Regions from separate parts of the Brenneria goodwinii genome, predicted to be linked through region 1. Evidence: predicted binding sites of a transcription regulator. Region 1 holds the regulator's gene; each other region holds the start of a gene.
What was found. Region 1 encodes Fur, which represses iron uptake genes when iron is present. Its sites were predicted from a motif close to ATAATAATGAGAACNACTATCAA; they were not measured.

Region 2: the regulator Fur is predicted to act here: its motif matches at 4,856-4,878, upstream of exbB (tol-pal system-associated acyl-CoA thioesterase).
Region 3: the regulator Fur is predicted to act here: its motif matches at 1,230-1,252, upstream of ACN28R_RS15145 (TonB-dependent siderophore receptor).

What each region holds. Positions count from the first base shown of each region.
Region 1 covers NZ_CP014137.1:2,745,905-2,753,310, reverse strand. Annotated here, with positions in the region: gene nagB (glucosamine-6-phosphate deaminase) at 9-809, opposite strand; gene nagE (N-acetylglucosamine-specific PTS transporter subunit IIBC) at 1,123-2,613, shown strand; gene glnS (glutamine--tRNA ligase) at 2,786-4,444, shown strand; gene fur (ferric iron uptake transcriptional regulator) at 4,512-4,961, opposite strand; gene fldA (flavodoxin FldA) at 5,289-5,816, opposite strand; gene ACN28R_RS12275 (methyl-accepting chemotaxis protein) at 6,279-7,406, shown strand, end outside.
Region 2 covers NZ_CP014137.1:3,742,209-3,749,614, reverse strand. Annotated here, with positions in the region: gene ACN28R_RS16630 (valine--tRNA ligase) at 1-1,113, shown strand, start outside; gene ACN28R_RS16625 (TRAP transporter large permease) at 1,256-2,548, opposite strand; gene ACN28R_RS16620 (TRAP transporter small permease) at 2,562-3,068, opposite strand; gene ACN28R_RS16615 (TRAP transporter substrate-binding protein) at 3,138-4,118, opposite strand; gene exbB (tol-pal system-associated acyl-CoA thioesterase) at 4,952-6,013, shown strand; gene exbD (TonB system transport protein ExbD) at 6,017-6,439, shown strand; gene ACN28R_RS16600 (substrate-binding domain-containing protein) at 6,579-7,406, opposite strand, start outside.
Region 3 covers NZ_CP014137.1:3,419,720-3,427,125, forward strand. Annotated here, with positions in the region: gene ACN28R_RS15145 (TonB-dependent siderophore receptor) at 1-1,188, opposite strand, end outside; gene ACN28R_RS15150 (DMT family transporter) at 1,494-2,447, opposite strand; gene ACN28R_RS15155 (Dabb family protein) at 2,641-2,964, opposite strand; gene ACN28R_RS15160 (winged helix-turn-helix domain-containing protein) at 3,222-4,406, opposite strand; gene ACN28R_RS15165 (hypothetical protein) at 4,403-4,564, opposite strand; gene ACN28R_RS15170 (helix-turn-helix transcriptional regulator) at 4,801-5,784, opposite strand; gene ACN28R_RS15175 (TonB-dependent siderophore receptor) at 5,992-7,406, shown strand, end outside.

The DNA.
Region 1 (7,406 bases):
ACGACAAATTAAAGATTCTTTATGTTTTCCATTTCCAGTTCACGGAAATATTTAACGGTTTTAACTTTGAGTTCCATTGTAGAGGGCTCGTCACAGACCACGATCGCTTTAGCGTGCAGCTGCAGGCAACTGATGGTCCACATATGGTTGACATTTCCTTCTACCGCCGCCTGTAATGCCAGCGCTTTGTTACGTCCGCTGACCAGGATCATCACTTCTTCCGCATCCAGAAGCGTACCCACGCCAACCGTCAGGGCATATTTCGGCACCAGATTAACGTCGCCGTTAAAGAAACGGGAGTTGGCGATGCGCGTCTCTTCCGTCAGGGTTTTGATTCGCGTGCGGGAAGACAGGGAAGAGGCTGGCTCATTGAACGCAATATGTCCATCATTGCCTACGCCGCCCATGAACAGGTGGATTTTACCGTAAGATTTGATTTTCTCTTCATAGCGGCGACATTCCTCTGCGATGTCTTCAGCGTTACCGTTCAGCAGATTGATATTTTCTTTTGGAATATCAACGTGATTGAAAAAATTCTGGTGCATGAAGCTGCGATAGCTCTCCGGGTGATCGCTGGGCAGGCCAACATACTCATCCATATTGAATGTCACTACGTGTTTAAAGCTCACCTGTCCTGCTTTATGCATTTCCACCAGTGCCTGGTACGCCGCCAACGGCGAACTGCCCGTGGGCAGCCCCAGAACGAAAGGGCGGGTGGCGCTGGGGTTGAATTCGTTAATTCGCTGGGTGATATAACGGGCGGCCCATCTGCCAACTTCAACCGGGGTGGTTAGGGGAATGAGTCTCATCGGTGCTCTCCTGGGTTACACAGTAATGGCGAAATAATAGTCGACTGAATGGCGTCGTCGACGCTTTTTCAGCGTTGAGATAAAACTGGCTATCAGTGTAGCTCGTTTTTTTTTGTCTTAAAATAAGATGGCGTTTTTTTTAGATATAAACTTTTCATATGCAGTTTTTTAGTGATTTTTATCACATAATTTTGGTGATTAATTTGTGGAGTAAAATATTTTACATACACTCCACGCTGAAATTACCCGGTGTGGTTTATCTGGTAGTGAGCAGGTCTAACCGGCTGTTTTTGGCCCATAAAGGAGAAGTCACTTGAGTATTCTTGGCTATTTACAAAAGATTGGTCGGGCATTAATGGTGCCGGTTGCGACGCTGCCCGCCGCAGCAATTCTGATGGGGGTCGGCTACTGGATCGATCCGGTGGGTTGGGGAAGTGAAAATGCGTTGGCTGCGCTGTTTATTAAATCAGGTTCAGCCATTATCGGGAATATGGATGTGCTGTTCGCGCTGGGGATCGCTTACGGATTGTCGAAAGATAAAGACGGCGCGGCGGCTCTGGCGGGTTTTGTCGGCTACCTGGTGCTGACAACGCTGTGTTCGCCGGATGCTATTGCGATGATTCAGAAAATACCGCTGGAGCAGGTGCCGGCCGCATTCGGCCACATTAAAAATCAGTTCATCGGTATTTTGGTGGGGATCATCTCCGCGGAACTGTACAACCGTTTCAGTCAGGTCGAGCTGCCAAAAGCGCTGTCGTTCTTCAGCGGACGCCGCCTGGTTCCCATCATCACCTCGTTTCTGATGATTCTGGTGGCCTTCATCCTGATGTATGTATGGCCGGTCATTTATAGTTCGCTGGTCTCTTTCGGCGAGTACATTCAACAGTTAGGTTCGGTTGGCGCCGGCGTTTATGCGTTCTTTAACCGGATGTTGATTCCCGTAGGCTTGCATCATGCCCTGAACTCGGTGTTCTGGTTTGACGTGGCGGGTATTAACGATATTCCCAATTTCCTTGCCGGGCAGCAGTCGATTGATTCCGGTAAAGCCGTGGTCGGCATTACCGGTCGCTATCAGGCCGGCTTTTTCCCGATTATGATGTTTGGTCTGCCTGGCGCGGCGTTGGCGATTTATCATTGCAGCCGTCCGGAGAACAGAAGCAAGATCGGCGGGATTATGCTGGCCGCGGCGGTGGCCGCATTTTTTACCGGCATCACCGAACCGCTGGAGTTCTCCTTTATGTTTGTCGCGCCGATACTGTATTTTCTGCATGCGGTGATGACCGGTATCTCGGTATTTATTGCGGCCAGTATGCATTGGATTGCCGGTTTCGGTTTCAGCGCCGGACTGGTGGATATGGTGCTGTCGTCGCGCAACCCGCTGGCGACCCACTGGTATATGCTGATACCGCAAGGTCTTGTGTTCTTCGTCATTTACTACTGTGTCTTCCGGTTCACCATCACGCGTTTCAATTTACTGACTCCGGGTCGTGAACAGTCGGTAAGCGGCAGCGAAGCCGATGGTTATGATGTAAATGCGGCCGCGCCTTCGGCGTCCGGCGATACCCTGACGCTGGCCAGAGGCTATTTACAGGCCATCGGCGGTAGAGAAAACCTGGCCGGTATTGATTCCTGCATTACCCGGCTGCGTTTGAACGTGGTGGATTCCGGTTTGGTTGATGACAAACAGGCCAGGCAATTAGGCGCCGCCGGGGTGATTCGCTTGAATAAGCAGAGCGTACAGATTGTGGTGGGCACGCAGGCTGAGTCGATCGCTTCCGCACTGAAGAAAGTCAGCGAAGAATAATGCCGATACCTGCTTTTCACCGTATGTGAATAACGCGGCATAAGGTAAATTTGCGGGATGAGATCGCTATCTCATCCCGTTTTTGTTTTTTAATGAAACTAACGGTTGTTTCCCAGCTTAGCTTGTTGGATCATTAGCGGTTATATGTCGTTATAGCATTGAGGAATCAAGCATGAGTGAGGCTGAAGCCCGCCCAACCAACTTTATCCGTCAGATTATTGATGAAGATCTGGCGTCCGGTAAACATGACCATATTCAGACGCGTTTTCCGCCGGAGCCTAATGGCTATCTGCACATCGGGCATGCGAAGTCTATCTGCCTGAATTTCGGCATAGCCCAGGATTACAACGGGAAATGTAACCTGCGTTTTGACGATACCAATCCGGTAAAAGAAGATATTGAATACGTTGAGTCGATCAAACGTGATGTTAACTGGCTGGGTTTCTCATGGAGCGGCGACGTTCGCTACTCCTCCGATTATTTCGATCAACTGCATCAGTATGCGATTGAGCTAATCGGCAAGGGGCTGGCGTACGTCGATGAACTGACGCCGGAGCAAATCCGCGAATATCGCGGTACGTTGAAGGCGCCGGGTAAAAATAGCCCGTACCGCGACCGCAGCGTGCAGGAAAACCTGGAATTATTCGACAAAATGCGCAACGGCGGCTTTGCCGAGGGGACGGCCTGTCTGCGCGCCAAGATCGATATGGCATCGTCGTTTATCGTGATGCGCGATCCGGTTCTGTACCGGATTAAGTTTGCGGAGCATCATCAGACCGGCAACAAATGGTGCATCTACCCGATGTACGATTTCACCCACTGTATTTCCGATGCGCTGGAAGGCGTGACGCACTCACTGTGCACGTTGGAGTTCCAGGATAACCGCCGTTTATATGACTGGGTGCTGGACAATATCACCATACCTTGCCATCCGCGTCAGTATGAGTTCTCTCGTCTTAACCTTGAATACGCCATCATGTCCAAGCGCAAGCTGAACCTGCTGGTGACGGAAAAAATTGTTGAAGGTTGGGACGATCCGCGTATGCCGACGATTTCCGGCTTGCGCCGCCGTGGCTACAGCGCCGCGTCTATCCGTGAGTTTTGTTACCGCATCGGGGTAACCAAGCAGGATAACAACGTTGAAATGGCGGCGCTGGAGTCCTGCGTACGCGACGATCTGAATGAAAATGCGCCGCGCGCCATGGCGGTGCTCGATCCGGTAAAACTGGTAATTGAAAACCTTCCTTTAGGTCATGAAGAGTGGGTTACGATGCCAAACCATCCGAATAAACCGGAAATGGGCACGCGTCAGGTGGCGTTCAGCCGTGAAGTTTATATCGATCGCGCTGATTTTCGTGAGTCGGCCAATAAGCAATACAAGCGTCTGGTGTTGGGTAAGGAAGTTCGTCTGCGTAATGCCTATGTGATTAAGGCGGAACATATTGATAAAGACGATCAGGACAATATCACAACCATCTACTGTAGCTATGATCCGGATACTTTAAGTAAAGATCCGGCCGATGGCCGTAAAGTAAAAGGCGTTATTCACTGGGTGTCCGTGACGCACGGCCTGCCGGCGGAGTTCCGTCTGTATGATCGTTTGTTCGGCGTTGCCAACCCCGGGGCGGCGGACGATTTCCTGTCGACCATCAATCCGGAATCACTGAAAGTGACCCATGGCTTCGTTGAAGCAAGTCTGGCGCAGGCTGAAGCGGAAAAAGCGTATCAGTTTGAGCGTGAAGGCTATTTCTGTGCCGATCGCGTTTATTCCAGTCCACAGCATCTGGTATTTAACCGTACGGTGGGCTTGCGGGACACCTGGGTAGGATAAGCGTAGGGGTTTGTGCAGGTAAAAGAAAAATAAAACCGCCTCGGCGGTTTTATTTTATGCGGTAGATTTATCTTTTTGCGTCGTGCAGGGTTTCGTCTTCACGGCAATCCCCTCCACTACAATGGCCATACAGATACAAACTGTGGTTGGTCAGTTTGATGTTGTGTCTTTCCGCGATTTCGCGCTGGCGTGCTTCGATATACTCATCACGGAACTCAATGACTTTGCCACAATCCAGGCAAATCAGATGGTCATGATGATGTTGTTGTGTCAGTTCGAAAACTGATTTTCCGCCTTCAAAATTGTGGCGGGTAACGATACCAGCATCATCAAACTGATTCAGTACGCGGTAGACGGTCGCCAAACCAATCTCTTCGCCCATATCAATCAGTTTCTTATATAAATCTTCCGCACTGACGTGGTGGCACTCCGGGTCCTGCAATACTTCCAGAATTTTTAGTCTTGGAAGAGTGACTTTCAGGCCGGCCTTCTTTAATGCGGTGTTATTGTCAGTCATGCGGATTTAGTCCTGTTGCTTACTTATCAATGGAGGCTATCTAGCCTATGACATCGGTCGGCTCAAAAATGCAATAGCGTCTCAATTATAGAACCGTGCATACAAAATGAAAACAATGAAATGTTAACAATATTATTTCCACACACAATATGGATGTACCATGCAATCCATTGTTGGTAGTGGGGTACACCAAAACGAATGCACATAACCGATGTGGGTATTGTACATACTTATAGGAAGAAGTTAGAAAAATGTATCAATCTTTACGAGAGGTTTTTTCTATTAATCCGGCTCTGACAGGAACACTATCAGAGCCGGAAAATCGTCTTAGCCGACCAGTTCTTTCAGATTCAGCTCTTCGCTGATCTGTTTCACCCAGGCGGTGACACGCTCATTGGTCAGTTCGGGCTGACGATCTTCGTCGATGGTCAAACCAACGAAGTGCTTATCATCAACCAGACCTTTAGAGGCTTCAAAGTAATATCCTTCCGTCGGCCAATGTCCGACGATAGTCGCCCCGCGCGGTTCAATAATATCGCGGATGGTGCCCATCGCGTCACAGAAGTACTCGGCATAGTCTTCCTGATCGCCGCAGCCAAACAGGGCAACCAGTTTGCCGGTAAAGTCTATTTCTTCCAGCGTAGGGAAAAAGTCATCCCAGTCGCATTGGGCCTCCCCGTAGTACCAGGTCGGGATACCCAACAGCAAAATATCGAAAGCTTCAAGATCTTCTTTACTGCTTTTGGCGATGTCATGAACTTCGGCAACGTCTGGTCCCAGTTGTTGCTGGATGGTCTTGGCAATGTTCTCGGTATTGCCGGTGTCACTGCCAAAGAAAATTCCTATGAGTGCCATGAATTGAATAACCTCTTGATTCTTAATGATATGGAGCAGTCTTTTACCCACTTATCGGCTAATAATAACAGACACGCACTGCATGAGAAACTCGTATCGGTAAGGATAAGTAAATCGCGGCATGAATTTTGTCGTCGTCCATTTACTGAATTGAGCCGCCCATGATCTGTCCATGTTTATATCCTTTAGTCACATTCCGAATGAATCAATAAAGCTTATGTTTATGAAAAGTTATGAGGTTGTTCAAAGAATAGAAAATTAGCGCCGGTAAGTACAGTTCCGAGGCTAAACATTCTCCGCGCTTTGTCGATTAACAAGCGTGATTGTATCTGTTCCAACGTGACGGGACGTTAGCGTCGGGGAGAGGTGACAAGATCCTGATTAGCCGAATTTTCGGTATCCCTCGGTCGATTGACTGCAAAACCTTCCTTTTTTTATGCGTGCTCAGGTTTGGAGTGAACTATGAAATTTTTAAAGAACATTGCCATCAGAACGGCCATGTTGTGGGTGCTTGGCACCTTCTGCGTACTATGGGGCGGCGTGTCGATATACACCCTATTTTCTTTCAAGGAGATGACAAATACGTCTAAAACCAGCAGCCTACTGGTGGAAAACATGAATTTTGTTAATCAGGCCAACGATCAGTATTTCCGTATGGTGACGCGTTTGGCCCGCGCCGTTGATGCACGCCGCAACGGCGATAATGTCTCGGCGGATAGAGAACAGGCATCGGCATTGAATGCGCTTAATACGTTAAAAGCGGATTTAACGGCATTCAACGGCATAGATCATGCGGGGCTGGATGAGGAACTGGTGCAGGCGGCCAGTCGCGACTGGAATACGCTGATTGTTCAAGGCGTTGAACCTTTATATCAGAAAGCCTCCGCAAATTTGCTGGATGACTACCAGGTTCAGGCCAGAGACGTGGTACCGCCATTAAGCCGTCAGTTCGGCGCATCGATGTCGGCCTTCAACAAGGTCGCATCTGAAAAATTTGTTGCCGCCGGCGTGCGGTTTGAGCAGATCACGACGATTGGTCAAAACATTTTGTTGTCAGGTTTGGTCATCGGGCTGATTATGCTGTTCCTGACCGATCGCTATCTGGTGAAGTTTTTGGTTCGCCCATTAAACGATTTGCGCGATCACTTCAGCGTGATTGCCTCCGGCCAGTTAGGAAAGCCGATTGCCGATTTCGGTCGTAACTGTGTCGGCAGGTTATTTCCGCTGTTGCGTGAAATGCAAACCAGTCTGGCGAACACGGTCCGGACTATCAGAAACAGCACGGATTCCATTTATCAGGGTTCCTCAGAAATTGCCGCCGGAAACAACGATCTGTCATCGCGTACCGAGCAGCAGGCTTCCGCGCTGGAAGAGACCGCCGCCAGCATGGAACAATTAACGGCAACGGTAAAACAGAATGCCGAAAACGCCAACCATGCCAGCCAACTGGCGTTGCAGGCCTCGACGACGGCGAAGAAGGGGGGCGATATTGTTGAGAACGTGGTGAAAACCATGTCGGAAATTTCGGGGAGTTCGAGAAAAATTTCCGAAATCACCACCGTGATTAACGGCATCGCTTTTCAGACCAAT
Region 2 (7,406 bases), 1.0 Mb from region 1:
ACCGGCAACATGATGCAGCCTCAGCTGGCGGAAAAAATCCGCAAGCGTACCGAGAAACAGTTCCCGAACGGTATTGAACCGCACGGTACGGACGCGCTGCGCTTTACGCTGGCGGCGCTGGCTTCCACCGGGCGCGATATCAACTGGGATATGAAACGCCTGGAAGGTTACCGCAATTTCTGCAACAAGCTGTGGAACGCCAGTCGTTTTGTGCTGATGAATACCGAAGATCAGGATTGCGGCTTCAACGGCGGAGATAAAGTGCTGTCGCTGGCCGATCGCTGGATCCTGGCGGAATTCAACCGCACGGTGAAAGCGTATCGTGAAGCGTTGGACGGCTATCGTTTCGATATCGCCGCCAATATTCTGTACGAATTCACCTGGAATCAGTTCTGCGACTGGTATCTGGAACTGGCTAAGCCGGTGATGAACGGCGGAACAGAGGCCGAGCTGCGCGGCACCCGCCATACGCTGGTGGACGTGCTGGAAGCGCTGCTGCGTCTTGCGCACCCGATCATTCCGTTTATTACTGAAACCATCTGGCAACGGGTGAAAGCGCTGAAAGGCATCACTGCCGACACCATCATGTTGCAGCCTTTCCCTGAGTACCATGCCGCGCTGGAAGATACGCAGGCGCTGAACGATCTGGAATGGATCAAGCAGGCGATTATCGCCGTGCGTAATATCCGTGCGGAAATGAATATTGCGCCGGGCAAACCGCTGGAACTGTTGTTGCGTGACGCCAGCCCCGAAGCAACGCGTCGGGTAGAGGAAAACCGTAGCTTTATTCAGACGCTGGCTCGTCTGGAGAGCATTACGCTGCTGCCGGCGGGGGATAAAGGCCCGGTTTCCGTTGCCAAGCTGGTGGACGGCGCGGAACTGCTGATCCCGATGGCGGGTCTGATTGACAAGGCTGCGGAGCTGGAGCGACTGGCGAAAGAAGTGGCCAAAATTGAAGCGGAAATCGGCCGCATCGCAAGCAAACTGGCCAATGAAGGTTTTGTGGCTCGCGCGCCGGAAGCGGTAGTGGCGAAAGAGCGTGCGAAACTTGATGGTTATGCCGTTGCAAAAGCGAAATTGCTGGAGCAACAGGCGACTATCGCCGCGCTGTAGTTTGTATTGATTAAAGTTTGTCTTGATTAAAGTTTGTATTGGGCAACGCTGATATCGGTTGCTCTTTTTCTCACGGAATCAGTCAACACGCCCGATGTATCTTCATCGGGCGTCGCTTCCAACAGACCGTCTCTTCCGGCAATCACCCTGTATATACGCCAAACAATTTCGGCAGCCATAGCGAAATGGCGGGAATATAGGTCACCAGCATCAACACCATGAACAGCCCGCAATAAAACGGCAGCATTGCCTTAACCACCTGTTCGATTTTCTGTTTACTGACCGCGCTGGCGACGAATAACACCGAACCCACCGGCGGGGTAATCAAGCCAATCCCGAGATTAACCAGCATGATCATGCCGAAGTGGACGGGATCGATCCCCAGGGAGAGCGCCACGGGCAGCAGGACGGGCGTCAGGATCAAAATCAGCGGCGCCATATCCATCAGCGTGCCAATCAGCAGCAGCATGATGTTAATCCACATCAGGATGACGTATTTATTATCAGAAATGGAGGTGAAAAAGTCGGTGATACGGCTTGGGAGCTGCATATAGGTCATGATGGCGCCGAATGCCGCCGCGAAGCCAATGAGGATCATTACGATAGTGACCGTTTTCACAGTGCGATACATCAGCTTGGGAAGCTCGGACCACTTGTAATCGCGATAGATAAACATGGTAACGAAGAAGGACCACAGGCAGGCGATGGCGGCAGACTCGGTTGCGGTGAAAATGCCGGAAAGGATCCCCCCCATAATGATGACGACCGTCATCAGCCCCCATAACGTGTCCACAAATATTTTCAGCGCCTGACGAAAAGGAACGCGTTCGCCCTTGGGATAACCGCGCTTATGGGCAAAACCCACGCACATGACCATCATCGTCATACTCAGCAACAAGCCGGGCATGATCCCGGCAATAAACAGCGAGGCGATGGACACCGTTCCGCCGGTTGCCAGCGAATAGATAACGGAGTTATGGCTGGGTGGCGTCAGAATCGCCTGAACGGAACCGCTGGCGGTTACCGCGGCGGAGAAGTCGCGCGGATAGCCTTTTTTCTCCATTTCCGGGATCATGACGGAGCCGATTGAGGCGGTATCCGCCACTGAAGAGCCTGATATTGCGCCGAAAAATGTTGAGGCGACGATGTTGACCAGCGATAAGCCGCCGCGGATAAATCCGACGAAGATATAGGCGAAGCTGACCAAACGGCGGGCGATGCCGCCTTCAGCCATAATGGCTCCCGCCAGAATAAAAAAGGGGATAGCCAGCAGAGAGAATTTATTCACGCCGTTGGTAATCTGGATCATCACCGCTTCGAGTGGCAGGTCGATCCAGAAAGCGCCGACGATGGCGCTTAGCCCTACGGCATAGGCAACCGGAACGCCGACGGCCAACAATACCGCCAGCGTCGCCACTAATATAAATGCATCCATTATGGGCTCCGAATTAAGAACTGCCGAGCATCACCACAGGGCGTTTATCCTGGGGACCAAAGCAAACTCTTTCAATAATAAAGAGGAGGGTGATCAGCGAGCCGATGGGCAAAGGTAAATAACTTTCGCCGGCGGAAAGTAAAGGAAACTCCGCTACCGGCTGTTCCCATAGCTTTATGCATAACAGGGTGCTGTAGTAAAGAATGAATACGCTGATTAACAGCATCAGCATATTCGCCAAATGTAGACAGACTCTCTTTCCTGATTCAGACAGGCGGTCGGTAAGCATGCTGACGGCAATGTGTGAACAGGAGCGGTAACTGACGGCAGCGCCGACGAAAGTGAATGTCACCATGCAAATAATAGATATTGGTTCAGGCCAGGATAACGCGGCATTAAGCACATAACGTGCGAAAATGCCTACGGGAATAAGCAGCGTCATTAATAATAACGCCAGGCCAGAAACCCACATGGCAATAAGATAGAGAATATCCATGATGGAGATATACTTGCGGGCCATATTTTCACCTGTTTACCATCGGTAATAACGGGTAAATAATTCTTATTATTTACCTGCGTAATCACCGTGTTATTTAACGTCGGCAATGGATTGAATCAGATCCTGATATTTGGCTCCGAACTGATTGCGTACAGATTGCGTTGCTTTGAAATAATAGTCATTGTCTATTTCATGGAACTGAACGCCGCCGGCTTTCATTTTATCCAGGGATTGTTGAGTATACTCCTGCCACAGTATGCGCTGTTCCCGCTGCGCTTCTTTAGCCAGTGTTAAAATAATATTTTGATCTTCTTTAGAAAGTTTATCCCATTTGGTTTTTGAATAAAGAAACAGCTCCGGAATGATAAAGTGGCGGCTCCAGGTAAAGTTTTTGGCGACCGGCATATAGTTATGCGCAATATAGGTCGGCGGGTTGTTCTCCGTACCGTCAATTACGCCGGTTTGCATTCCGCTGAAGACTTCACTGGTTCCCATGGCGATGGCGTTGGCGCCCATGGCTTTTAATGTTGCCAGAGCAACCTGGCTGGCTTGTACGCGGATTTTCATTCCTTTGAGATCTTCCGGTTTTACTACTGGCTCTTTGGTAATCAGGTTACGGGTGCCTGCATCCATCCACCCCAGGAAAACTAATCTCGACTTACTGTTATTGGTAATTTTGTGCCCGATCTCCTCGCCGATTTGGCCGTCAAGCACCTTGTGCATATGATCTTCATCGCGGAAAATATAGGGCAGTGTGAATACCTCTATCTCTGGCAATATTGCCGCAACCGGGGTCATAGAGACACGGATCATATCAATGGCGCCCAGCTGCGCCTGCTCTATCATCTGTTTCTCATCGCCGAGCACTCCGCCGGGAAACGTTTTTATTTCCAGTCTTCCATTCGTGGCGGCTTTCAGTTTTTCCCCCATTTTTTGTACGGCAACGACATTGGGGTAACCTTCAGGGTGAACGTCTGAGGCTTTTATCTGTTGAGCTTGTATTGTCTGGCTCGTAAATAATAGTGAGGCAGAACCCAGAAAAAGGCTGATCAATATTTTTGACAGCTTCATTGAGTTATCTCCAGAAGTGATGGGTAGAGTGGTATTTAATGGTGTAACTAATTATTTTTATTAAAATTAGAACCGGAAAGACGAGTAGCTAATAGCGAAAGACGAGAGGGATTGCCGTTATCGGCTATTATCCTTTGCTGAAGTCCCTCTTAATTCTCAGGGATAAGCTAACCTATTATACAACTTTTAAAAATGACTCATATCACAAAAGCCATACATGATGTGAAATGCTGTTTTATTTATCTAATTTCAAACTGTAAGGGGAAAATAAATTATAAGAGTTTGTTTTTATTTATCTTAATCTATCATCGCCTTTCTGATGCTGTCAGATCACTTTAGCGAATATTTCTGGAAATGGTGTGATAACTTAATGTTGATCACATAACGGAAAACTGTAGTGGGAATACTCTCTTGACGGCATCGCTAGCGGAATACGGCGATTCGTCATACTTCGAGCGGCATATGCATTGGCTTTGTTACTCGGCCCATTTATGGGCCAACCGTTAGCGGGTCAGATGCGTTCCCGACGAATGTGTCGCTGCGTCGCCGCCTTTCTGCAACTCGAATTATTTAGTGTATAAACCTATGAATAATGGGGTTATTGCCTGGTGAAATATAAGCTTTTATTCCTTCATGTCCTCTATCTGACGGCCTCTTATACCTTTTGTTAATTGCGTTCTGATACAAATGTTGTTGCAGATCATGCGATACCGCAGGGAAAGGCCCGGCGAGCATAAATAATAATGAGAACGACTATCAATTAATTCAGGGTTTGGTATCATTTCAGGCTGATTTATTGTGTCATTGTGATGGTTTAACGGTGGAGGCACAGCGTGAAGACGGCTGTCAGTAACATTACCCAAAAAAAATGTGGCGCATTTAGCGTATTTTCCCGTAGGGTGCTGGTTATCCTGCTTGTGACGGCGGGTCTAAGTGGAAATGCGCTGGCTGCGCCCGCAACAACGCCTTTATCCAGTGAAAATACCAGTGATGCCGCAACGCCGACATCGGCGGCCCCTAATTCCTCTGCTCCTGCAACATCGACTGCTCCTGATTCCCCAGCCCCTAATGCTGATTCTGCTACCGCCGCGCCAATGCCGGTCGCGCAGGATGTATTGGCTCCTGGATCGTCGCTTTCTTTACCACCCAATGCGGCGCCAGGTATGGATAATCTGATGAGAACGGATCTCTCTTTCTGGGGCATGTACCAGCACGCGGATATCGTGGTGAAAGCCGTCATGATCGGCCTGCTGTTGGCTTCGATTATCACTTGGGCGATTTTCTTTAGTAAAAGCGTCGAGTTGTCGGGCGCCAAGCGCCGTCTGCGCCGTGAATATCAGTTGCTGGAACAGGCAAAAAATCTGGATGACGCCGCGGATTCGGCCAGCACATTTAAGACGGGCAGCGTGGCGCAACAGCTGTTGGCTGATGCACAGAATGAATTATCGCTGTCCGCCCTTTCAGATAATGATGACGGAATTAAAGAGCGTACGGCGTTTCGTCTGGAACGCCGCGTCGCCGCGACCAGCCGCTTAATGGGACGCGGTAATGGGTATCTGGCGACGGTAGGGGCGGTTGCGCCGTTCATCGGCTTATTCGGTACCGTATGGGGCATCATGAATAGCTTTATCGGCATCGCGCAAACGCAGACCACTAATCTGGCCGTTGTCGCGCCAGGCATTGCCGAAGCATTGCTGGCGACCGCGATTGGTCTGGTCGCGGCAATCCCCGCCGTGGTGATTTATAACGTATTTGCCCGCTGGATTGCCGGATATAAAGCTCTGGTTGGCGATGTCGCCGCGCAGATATTGCTGCTGTTGAGCCGCGACCTGGATGTCGCCGCCAGCAACAATGAAAGAAATACGTCATCGGCGCAGAAATTGCGGGTGGGATAAGTTATGGCTATGCATTTGAATGATGATGTTGGTGAAGATGGCGAAATGCACGACATTAACGTGACGCCGTTTATTGACGTCATGTTGGTGTTGTTGATCATTTTTATGGTCGCCGCGCCGCTGGCCACGGTTGATATCCGTGTTGATCTGCCGGCCTCATCCGCTGCTCCCCAGCCACGCCCTGAAAAGCCGGTCTATCTGACGGTAAAAGCCGATAAACAACTGTATGTCGGCGATGATGTGGTGAGTGAGCAGTCGCTGGCCCAGGCATTGGATGCGACAACCAGCGGCGATAAAGAAACCACCATCTTCTTCCAGGCGGATAAAAGCGTGGACTATGAAACCATGATGAGAGTGATGGATGCGCTGCGCAAAGCCGGATATCTCAAAGTCGGTCTGGTTGGCGCCGAGTCAGCGGCTAAATAAACAGACTCAATGATGATGTGCTCTTTGGCCGTTATTCCCCTTTGGCGGGAATAACGGCTTCGTTTGTTAGGGTTTGGTCGGCAATACGTAGATCTGAACGTCGCTCGCAACGCATAGGAAGCCCGAGCGACTTCCGCCATTAGCGTGATTCAGGGTGCCGCCAGTGGATGTGTACCGGCGGGAGATAACGCTTATCCTGCTCCAGCGGGCGCTCTTCGATCAACGTCGTAATCATGTCAAAACTGTTCCCCGCCAGACGTTCACTATCCTGTGCGATGGTGTCAATCTTCAACGGTAAACAATCAAACAGGTAGTGATCGTCAAAGCTGCACAGATGGATATCGCTCTCCATCAGGTTGTGCTGGCTCAAATAGCGTAACACCCCTTCCAACAGACCGCAGGCAGCGGTAAAGAGCGCTTTGGGCGGACGCCCTAACTCGGCGCAGAGCTGAGCGAACATTTCATAGCCTGAGCTGGGATGATAATTACCATGAATGATCCATTCAGGACGACACTCGATACCCGCTCGCTGTAATCCTAACTGGAAACCGGCCAGACGATCGCGGGTAGGGGAAATACGCGATTGGCCGCCAATAAAATAGAATTCGTCACTGTGCCGGCGAGCGACGCGTTCGACCAGTTCGGCGGTCGATTCGACCGATTCGGTTATTACCAGCGGTAATTCAGATTCACCGATCACCCGGTCAAATTGCACGACGGGCAATTGCTGATTGATTTTCTGATATTCGATGTCGTTGAGCATGCTGGACGCGACAATGATCCCGTCAACCTGACGCTGCACCAAACTGTTGACCGCCATCATCTCCTGACCGGGATTCTCATCCGTACAGGCGATAAGAAGCTGCAACCCCGCTTCACGGCACAGCATTTCCAGATCGCGCGAGATAACGGCAAAACCATAGTTGGTCATTTCAGGTACGACCAGGCCCAGCGTATTACTGCGGGA
Region 3 (7,406 bases), 670 kb from region 1:
CGCGGTCATTGACGCCGGGTCATTCAACTGCTCACGGTTCCATTCCGCGCCCAGAGTGGCGGTCTGCTCCACGCCCAAGTGGAACGGTATATTCAGCTCGCCGTTGGCCTTATAGTTTTCCAGCCGGCTGGTGGCGTACTCGTTACTGTTGATCATCCCCTCAACGCGTCCGGTAGAACCTTCTTTCAAACGCGTATTATTGGTTTTCTCATAGTATAACCCCAGACGCGACTGACCCCAGTCCCAGATGCCGTTATGAGTAATGCCGTAGTTCTGGCGATACATACGGTTGGTTTCCGCACCATACAGCGTCGGCACCAGCGTGCTGAGATTAGCGTTGCTGTACTGCGTATCCCCAGAGTAGATATTGCCCTGGCGGCTGTAGCCATATTCGAAATCCAACATCTGCTGCGGATTAATTTTCCACGACAGCAACGTATTGATATCTTTATTGCGCACCCCTTCGCGCCCGGCGGCATAAGAGCCGTTCTCCTGGGTGTTGATATCAAAGGCGTCGGCGTCGGTTTTGTTGATATTGCCGTACAGACGCATGGTCAGCACGTCGTCGATCAGTGGGCCATTGAGGCTGAAGTTGGCCCGTTTGGTGGCGCCTTCTTTATCGTCTTCCGGCTGGTTGGTATAGAGAGAGAATGAGCCGTGCCAGTCGTTGGTGGGGCGTTTGGTAATAATATTCACCACGCCGCCCGCGGCGCCGGAGCCATAGCGAGCAGCGGCCGGACCGCGCAGCACTTCAATGCGCTCGACCATTTCCACCGGCACCCAGTTGGTATCGCCGCGGGTATCCCTTTCCCCTCGCCAGCTATAACGCACGGCGTTGCGCGAAGTGACCGGCTTGCCGTCGATCAGAATCAAGGTATTCTCCGGCCCCATACCGCGGATATCGATCTGGCGGTTATTGCCCCGGCTGCCGGAGGCGCTGTTGCCGGTCAGGTTGACGCCGGGCATCTTGCGGATAATATCCGACAGGTCGTTAACCGGTGGCTCTTTTTCAATATCTTCTTTGGTGATGATGGAAACGCCGGGCTGCTGTTTTAACGCTTCTTCGGCCGTCGCCTGAACAACCATAACGTCTTCTTGCGTCTCTTCCGCCGCGTAAGCATGGCTGCCCAAAATCCCTGCTAAAAGTACGGCCAATGGTCGTTTGATGTAAGCACTTGTTACACTCATTAAGTTTATCCCCATCTATGCACATGATTGCAAGAAAAATTATGATAATAAGAATGATTATCATTGTATATACGCCGCAAAAAACCTCACATTTTCTCCACAATGTAAGAATTTCGTTAGGGCGGGATATACGGGGGAATGACGACGAATTAGCGACAATATTATAAAAAATATTTTATAAACAAATAGTTATATACAATAAGAATCAGTGGGCACCGGCAGACATCACAGACAACAACGTGGAGGGCCATCGTCAGGGATACCGTTGAGATATCCCCGCAGCCATATACAACGTGGTTAAATTGTTACTTTTTCGATTGAACTTTTACCTTTGAAGGGAAATCGCTTTTCTCTTGATTACTCTTCATATTCGAGCAAATCAGACCCGCAACGATAGCGGTAATACCGGCGGCATGATAGGCATGTAGCCGTTCCCCAAGGAACAATGCCGCCAACACCACGCCAAAAACCGGAATAAGGTGAATGGTCAAGCCCGCCCGCGCCGGTCCAAAGCGACTAATAGCCTGGGTATAAAGCAGATAGGCGATGACCGAAGGAAATATCCCGACATACAGCAATGCGGAAAACGACATGATGCCCCAGGTTGCCCGCAGGCCGGAACGATATTCAGCGACATAAAACGGCAGCAGCATAACCAGCGCCAGCACGATCTGTACGCCCATCAATCCTATCCGGTCAAGATCGCCCGGCAATTGACGCAACCATAGCGTATAAAGTGCCCAGCAAACCATGGCCGATAACACGATGGCGTCGCCGGGAACGAAAACCAGCGTCTGCCACTGCGACCAGTTTCCATGCATAACCAAAGTCAGCACACCGGCAAATGACAGGATTAAGCCTATGTACTGACTCATCCTCAACCGTTGGTGATAGAAGCAGGCTCCCAGCATGACGATCAACAGCGGGATCAGCGAATTGAGCAACAACGCATTGTTGGCCGTGGTGGTACGCAGCCCCACATAGATCAGAGTGTTGAACGCAGCCACCCCGACCACCGACACTCTCAGCACCTGCCAACGGAGTTCCCAATAGCGCCGCCAGTCACGCCGCATCGCCCAAAATGCAAACGGCAACAGACAGATCAGCGCGATCACCCAACGCCAGAAAGAGAGCGTCATCGGCGTCAGATCGTGGCGCACCGCTCGGCCGACAACAAAATTGCCGGCCCAAAACAGAGGCGGCAATATCAGCGTTAGCCAGGAAAATAAGGGAAATGACCAAGCGGAAGAACGCGCCATCGTAACAATGTCTCCGATAGGGTGAATCAAGATAACTATTGTCCGGCCTCAATATCAGAGGAACAATAGCCGCACTGGCTATCTGGCAAGCGCCATAAGTATTTCGAATAAAAGATTAATAAACCAACTATATGCAAAAACAGGAAATGAGTAAGCCTCTTTTCAGCGCCGACACTTGTCCCCTGCCAAACTACTACCCTTGCACGCGACTATTATCCGACAGTACCGGGTAATCCAGCACAATGATATCGCTTAGCACCGGCCGGAAAATGGCTTTCAGTTCATCGTGCTTTGGATGCGGTAAATAGCGCTGGCGCGCCTGTTCGTCGCGAAATGTCATCATCACGCAGTGGGTAAAACCGGCATTTTTTCCTTCCGGACTATCGTTATATCCCCACTCAACCGCCTGCACGCCCTCAATATTTTCAGGCATTTGCAGAAATGCCGTTTTCACCTGCTCGATTTCTGCGGCGGAGGCTTGCGCGGTAAAAGTTATCAATAAAATGTGGCGTATCATTCAGAACTCCAATAGCTATTTTTTCTGTTTCAGCAGCAATATGGATTGCTTAATAGACAAAGATACGTAACTTGCATCAGTAGCGAAACCCCATTACCCTCATTTTAGTCCCATAAAACAACATCCATTAAATCTCATCCCTGCATTACGGCATCGGTTTGCGGCAATCGCGCATCATGCGAATTAATTATCTCCTCGTCTTATTTTGGCGTTGGACTTTACCGATCTTCTTACCTATGTAAGCCCGCCACGCCCCCTTATGAAGGGATGACCATGGTCTCGATCGGCGCAATCGCCAGGTTCGGCAACCCGAGCCATGACGCCATCAGGCGCAGTTCCTCCTGCAGCCGTTCGAGCGTGCATGACGGCGCGCCCGGTTCGACGTGCGCATTCTGGACGATCAGCACGCCCGCTTTGCGATCCGCCTTTAAATCCACCCGCGCGACAAGCGCGCCATCCAGCAGAAAAGGCAGAACGTAGTAACCATGCTCGCGCTTGTGGGCGGGCGTGTAGATTTCGAGCCGGTAGCGAAATCCGAATAATCTTTCCGTTCGCGGACGATGCCAGATGAGCGGATCAAACGGCGACAGCAGCGCCGCGCCTTCGAGCTTACGCCCGGCGCGCGCGTCCTTATGTAAATAAGCCTGCTGCCGCCAGCCGCGCACGCGTACGGGGATAATGGCGCCCTCCTCCACCAAATGTTCGATCGGCAGTCGCGCGTCCGCGGCGGGAATGCGGTAATAGTCGCGCAGATCGTCCGCTGTCGCGATCCCCAACGCCTGAGCCGAACGCGCAAGAAGCCTCCGCCGCGCGTCGATGCCGGAGGGCGTGGGCAGATCCAGGATCGCCCGAGGCAGCACGCGTTCGGGCAGATTATACACCCGCTCAAAGTTACCCTTACGGTGTGTCGCGACAACCAGCCCCGACCAAAACAACCATTCAAGCGCGTGCTTCGCGTCGCTCCATACCCACATTCCTTTCGATGCGCGGCGGCCCGCCACGTCAGAGGCGGCCAGCGGTCCCTCGGCCCTGATGCGATCGAGCAAGGCATCAGCCTCGGGCCGCTTCTCACCGGCATAAGCTGCGAGCGGGCGCCAAACGTCCTTACCGCGCCGCGCGCGCGCCATACGCCAACGCAGAAGAGGTTGACAGTCGATAGGCAGCAGCGACGCTTCGTGTCCCCAATATTCGAAAAAGCGCTTAGGCCTAGTCGCAACCAGCGCATCGAGGGCGGCTGGTTCGTATGACCCCAGACGCGAGAAAAGCGGGAGATATTGAGCGCGAACAAGGACATTCACGCTGTCGATTTGCAGCAGGCCAAGCCGGTCGATCGACTTGCGCAATTGCGCGGCGCTGATATTCCCTTCGCGTGATAAGGCGTTAAAACCCTGGGCGGTAAGCGCGATGCGACGAGCTTCGGACACGGAGAGTTCCAGCTTCATGGCTTCAATCCCGATACTGTGACGATCAATCCCGCGACGTCAGCCAACGCCATCTCCGGTTGATCCAGACGCTTGCCGCGATAGATCCCGCTCGCGATAGCCGTTTGCCAATCTCCGTTCTGCGGCATGGAACGGAATTGCCCGAATAGCCGAATCATCTGCCCGCGCATAAGTTATTTTTTTCTCCCTAGCTGCTATTTATCGGCGCCGTTCGCACTCTCTGACGTCGCCTTACGCAAGGGTATACGTTCGATACCCCTTTGGGTAGTTTGTCAAAATAGCAAATATTTATCCTCTACGAACGAATATTCCTGGCGCGGCCAACGTCGTGTATCGACCGCGCGTTCAGCGCAATTGGGAAGGCGGAGCAATTAATCTGATGCGGCAATCGCGATTAGAAGCGAGACTTCAACTGTCTAGGGGTAACCCCGAAGACGCGGCGCAGCGCCGTGGAAAAATTCGCCGGGCTGTTATAACCCGCCATGCTTGCCGCCTGGGCAATGCCGATGCCTTCTTTTTGCAGCGCCAGCATGGCGCGCTGTAACCGGCAGTTACGCAGATATTCAAACACCGTGAGGTTAAATGCCTGACGAAAATGCCGTTGCAACGTACTTTCGCTCATGTTGACGCTTTTCGCGATCTCGCCTATCGAAAGCTGGTCGGCGGCACCGCTTTCCAGCATGTCCCGTACCTGCTGGATGCGGTGATATCCGCGCAGCGTGACGCCACGGGTCTTTTCCTGTTCGCTACTGGCGGTTAACGAACTGAAAGCCTCAATAATCAGGATCATACACTGCGTTTCGAGATACAGGCGTTGCAGCGGCGTATGGCAGGTTCCCGTATTCAATATCTGCCAGGCAATGGCCAGCGCCTGCCGCGAAGGCGTCCATAAGTGCGTGGCGAGATGGGTTTGCGTAAAGTCATAAATAGCCTGCCAGTCGCTGACGCTATCCAACAGGTTGCCATACAGCCATTCACGGCTGAAGGTCAGTATGATGGCTCGTTCATATTCATCTTGTTTGCCGATATGGGTAGATAGCGTGGGTTCCGTCAGAGAAACCAGAAAGGAGGGTTGACGCTCTCCCAGATGCATTTGCCGTTCGCCATAGGCGACATGCGCCGCGCCTTTCACCACGATGGCCAACTTGATCACATCGTTCGGTATGGCCTGCGTTTTCATATTGTGCAGGTTGATCACATCGACCATGTGCAGATTCAGATGCGGGTTCAACTGAACGACGCTGAAACTACCGAACAGCGCGGGCGTATCGTCAATCCCCCTTGGGCCGAAAAAACGATAGTTATTTGATATCAGCCCGGACTGCTGAACGATGTGATTCTTATAGATGAATTTTGACAGCGGATCATGGTTTCGCATGATTTCCCCCGATAATTGTCTGGTTATCCCTCGCCATTTTGATGTTTGTACAAAGCAAGTTGCGGTTTGCACAAACCCGACACCTGCAAACAAATGTAACAATGACCAAATCAAATCGATAATGCAAATGCTTCTCAATAACACTTTTTTTGTTGATGGTCACAACCGCCATCTTCCAGAACATTCGTATGCGGGGCGATTTTAATGATGAGACTACCACCACGACACTACCCGGCGACGCTTATCGGGTTAGGCTGTCTGACAACCGCTTTTCTGGCATATGCCGCCACCGAGCAAAGCTCACAGGATACCACCGACGATTCCGCCGATACGATAGTAGTGACCGCCGCGGAGCAGACTCGCCAGGCGCCGGGAGTATCCGTGATTACCCAGGAAGCTATCAGCAAGCGGCCGCCGGCCAACGATCTGTCCGAGCTGATCCGCACCATGCCGGGGGTAAACCTGACAGGCAACTCCACCAGCGGACAGCGCGGCAATAACCGCCAGATCGATATCCGCGGCATGGGACCGGAGAACACCCTGATTCTGGTGGACGGCAAGCCGGTCACTTCGCGCAACGCCGTTCGTTATGGCTGGCGCGGCGAGCGCGATACCCGCGGCGACACCAACTGGGTGCCGGCCGATATGGTGGAGCGTATCGAAGTGCTGCGCGGTCCGGCGGCGGCGCGCTACGGCAACGGGGCGGCCGGCGGAGTGGTGAATATCATCACTAAGCAGCCGTCGCAGGAGTGGCACGGCAGTTGGAATGCCTATTTCAATGTTCCGGTACATAAGTCGGAAGGGGCCACCAAGCGTACCGATTTCAGCCTGTCGGGCGGCCTGACCGATAGCCTGAGCCTGCGCCTGTACGGCAATCTCAATAAGACGCAGGCGGATGCCGCCGACATCAATAAGGCGTACATGTCGGAGCGGCAGGCAGGCTATGCCGGTTCCGTGCCGGCCGGCCGCGAAGGCGTGCGCAACAAGGATCTTAATGCGTTGCTGCGCTGGGATATCACCAGACAGCAATCGCTGGAGTTTGAGGCCGGCGTCAGCCGCCAGGGCAATATCTACGCCGGCGACGTGCAGAACGCCGGTTACTACACCGACAGCGTTTACGCCGGCTATGTCACCAGCAACTACGGCAAGGAAACCAACCGCATATACCGGCAGAACTTTGCCGTGACGCATCGCGGCTACTGGGACAGCGGCGTTAGCGCCATGTCATATCTGCAATATGAACGTACCCATAATACCCGCATTACGGAAGGACTGGCCGGCGGCACCGAAGGGCTTTTCTCCTCCGCAGGCTCCTTCGCCACCATCAAGCTGGATACCCTGATCGGCCATAGCGAGGTCACGCTCCCGTTCAAGGCGTATTTCAACCAGACCGCCACTCTCGGCATAGAGGCATCGGATCAGCGCATGAAGGATCCGATCTCCACCTCCTATGACATTTCGTCCGTTGGCGCGATTGAGGGCTATGACAGCAGTAACCGCGACAGCAATATCGACGCGCATACCTTCTCACTGTTCGCCGAGGACAACATCGAACTGACCCCCAGTACCATGCTGACGCCGGCGCTACGCTTCGATTACCACTCGATGGCGGCCGGTAACTG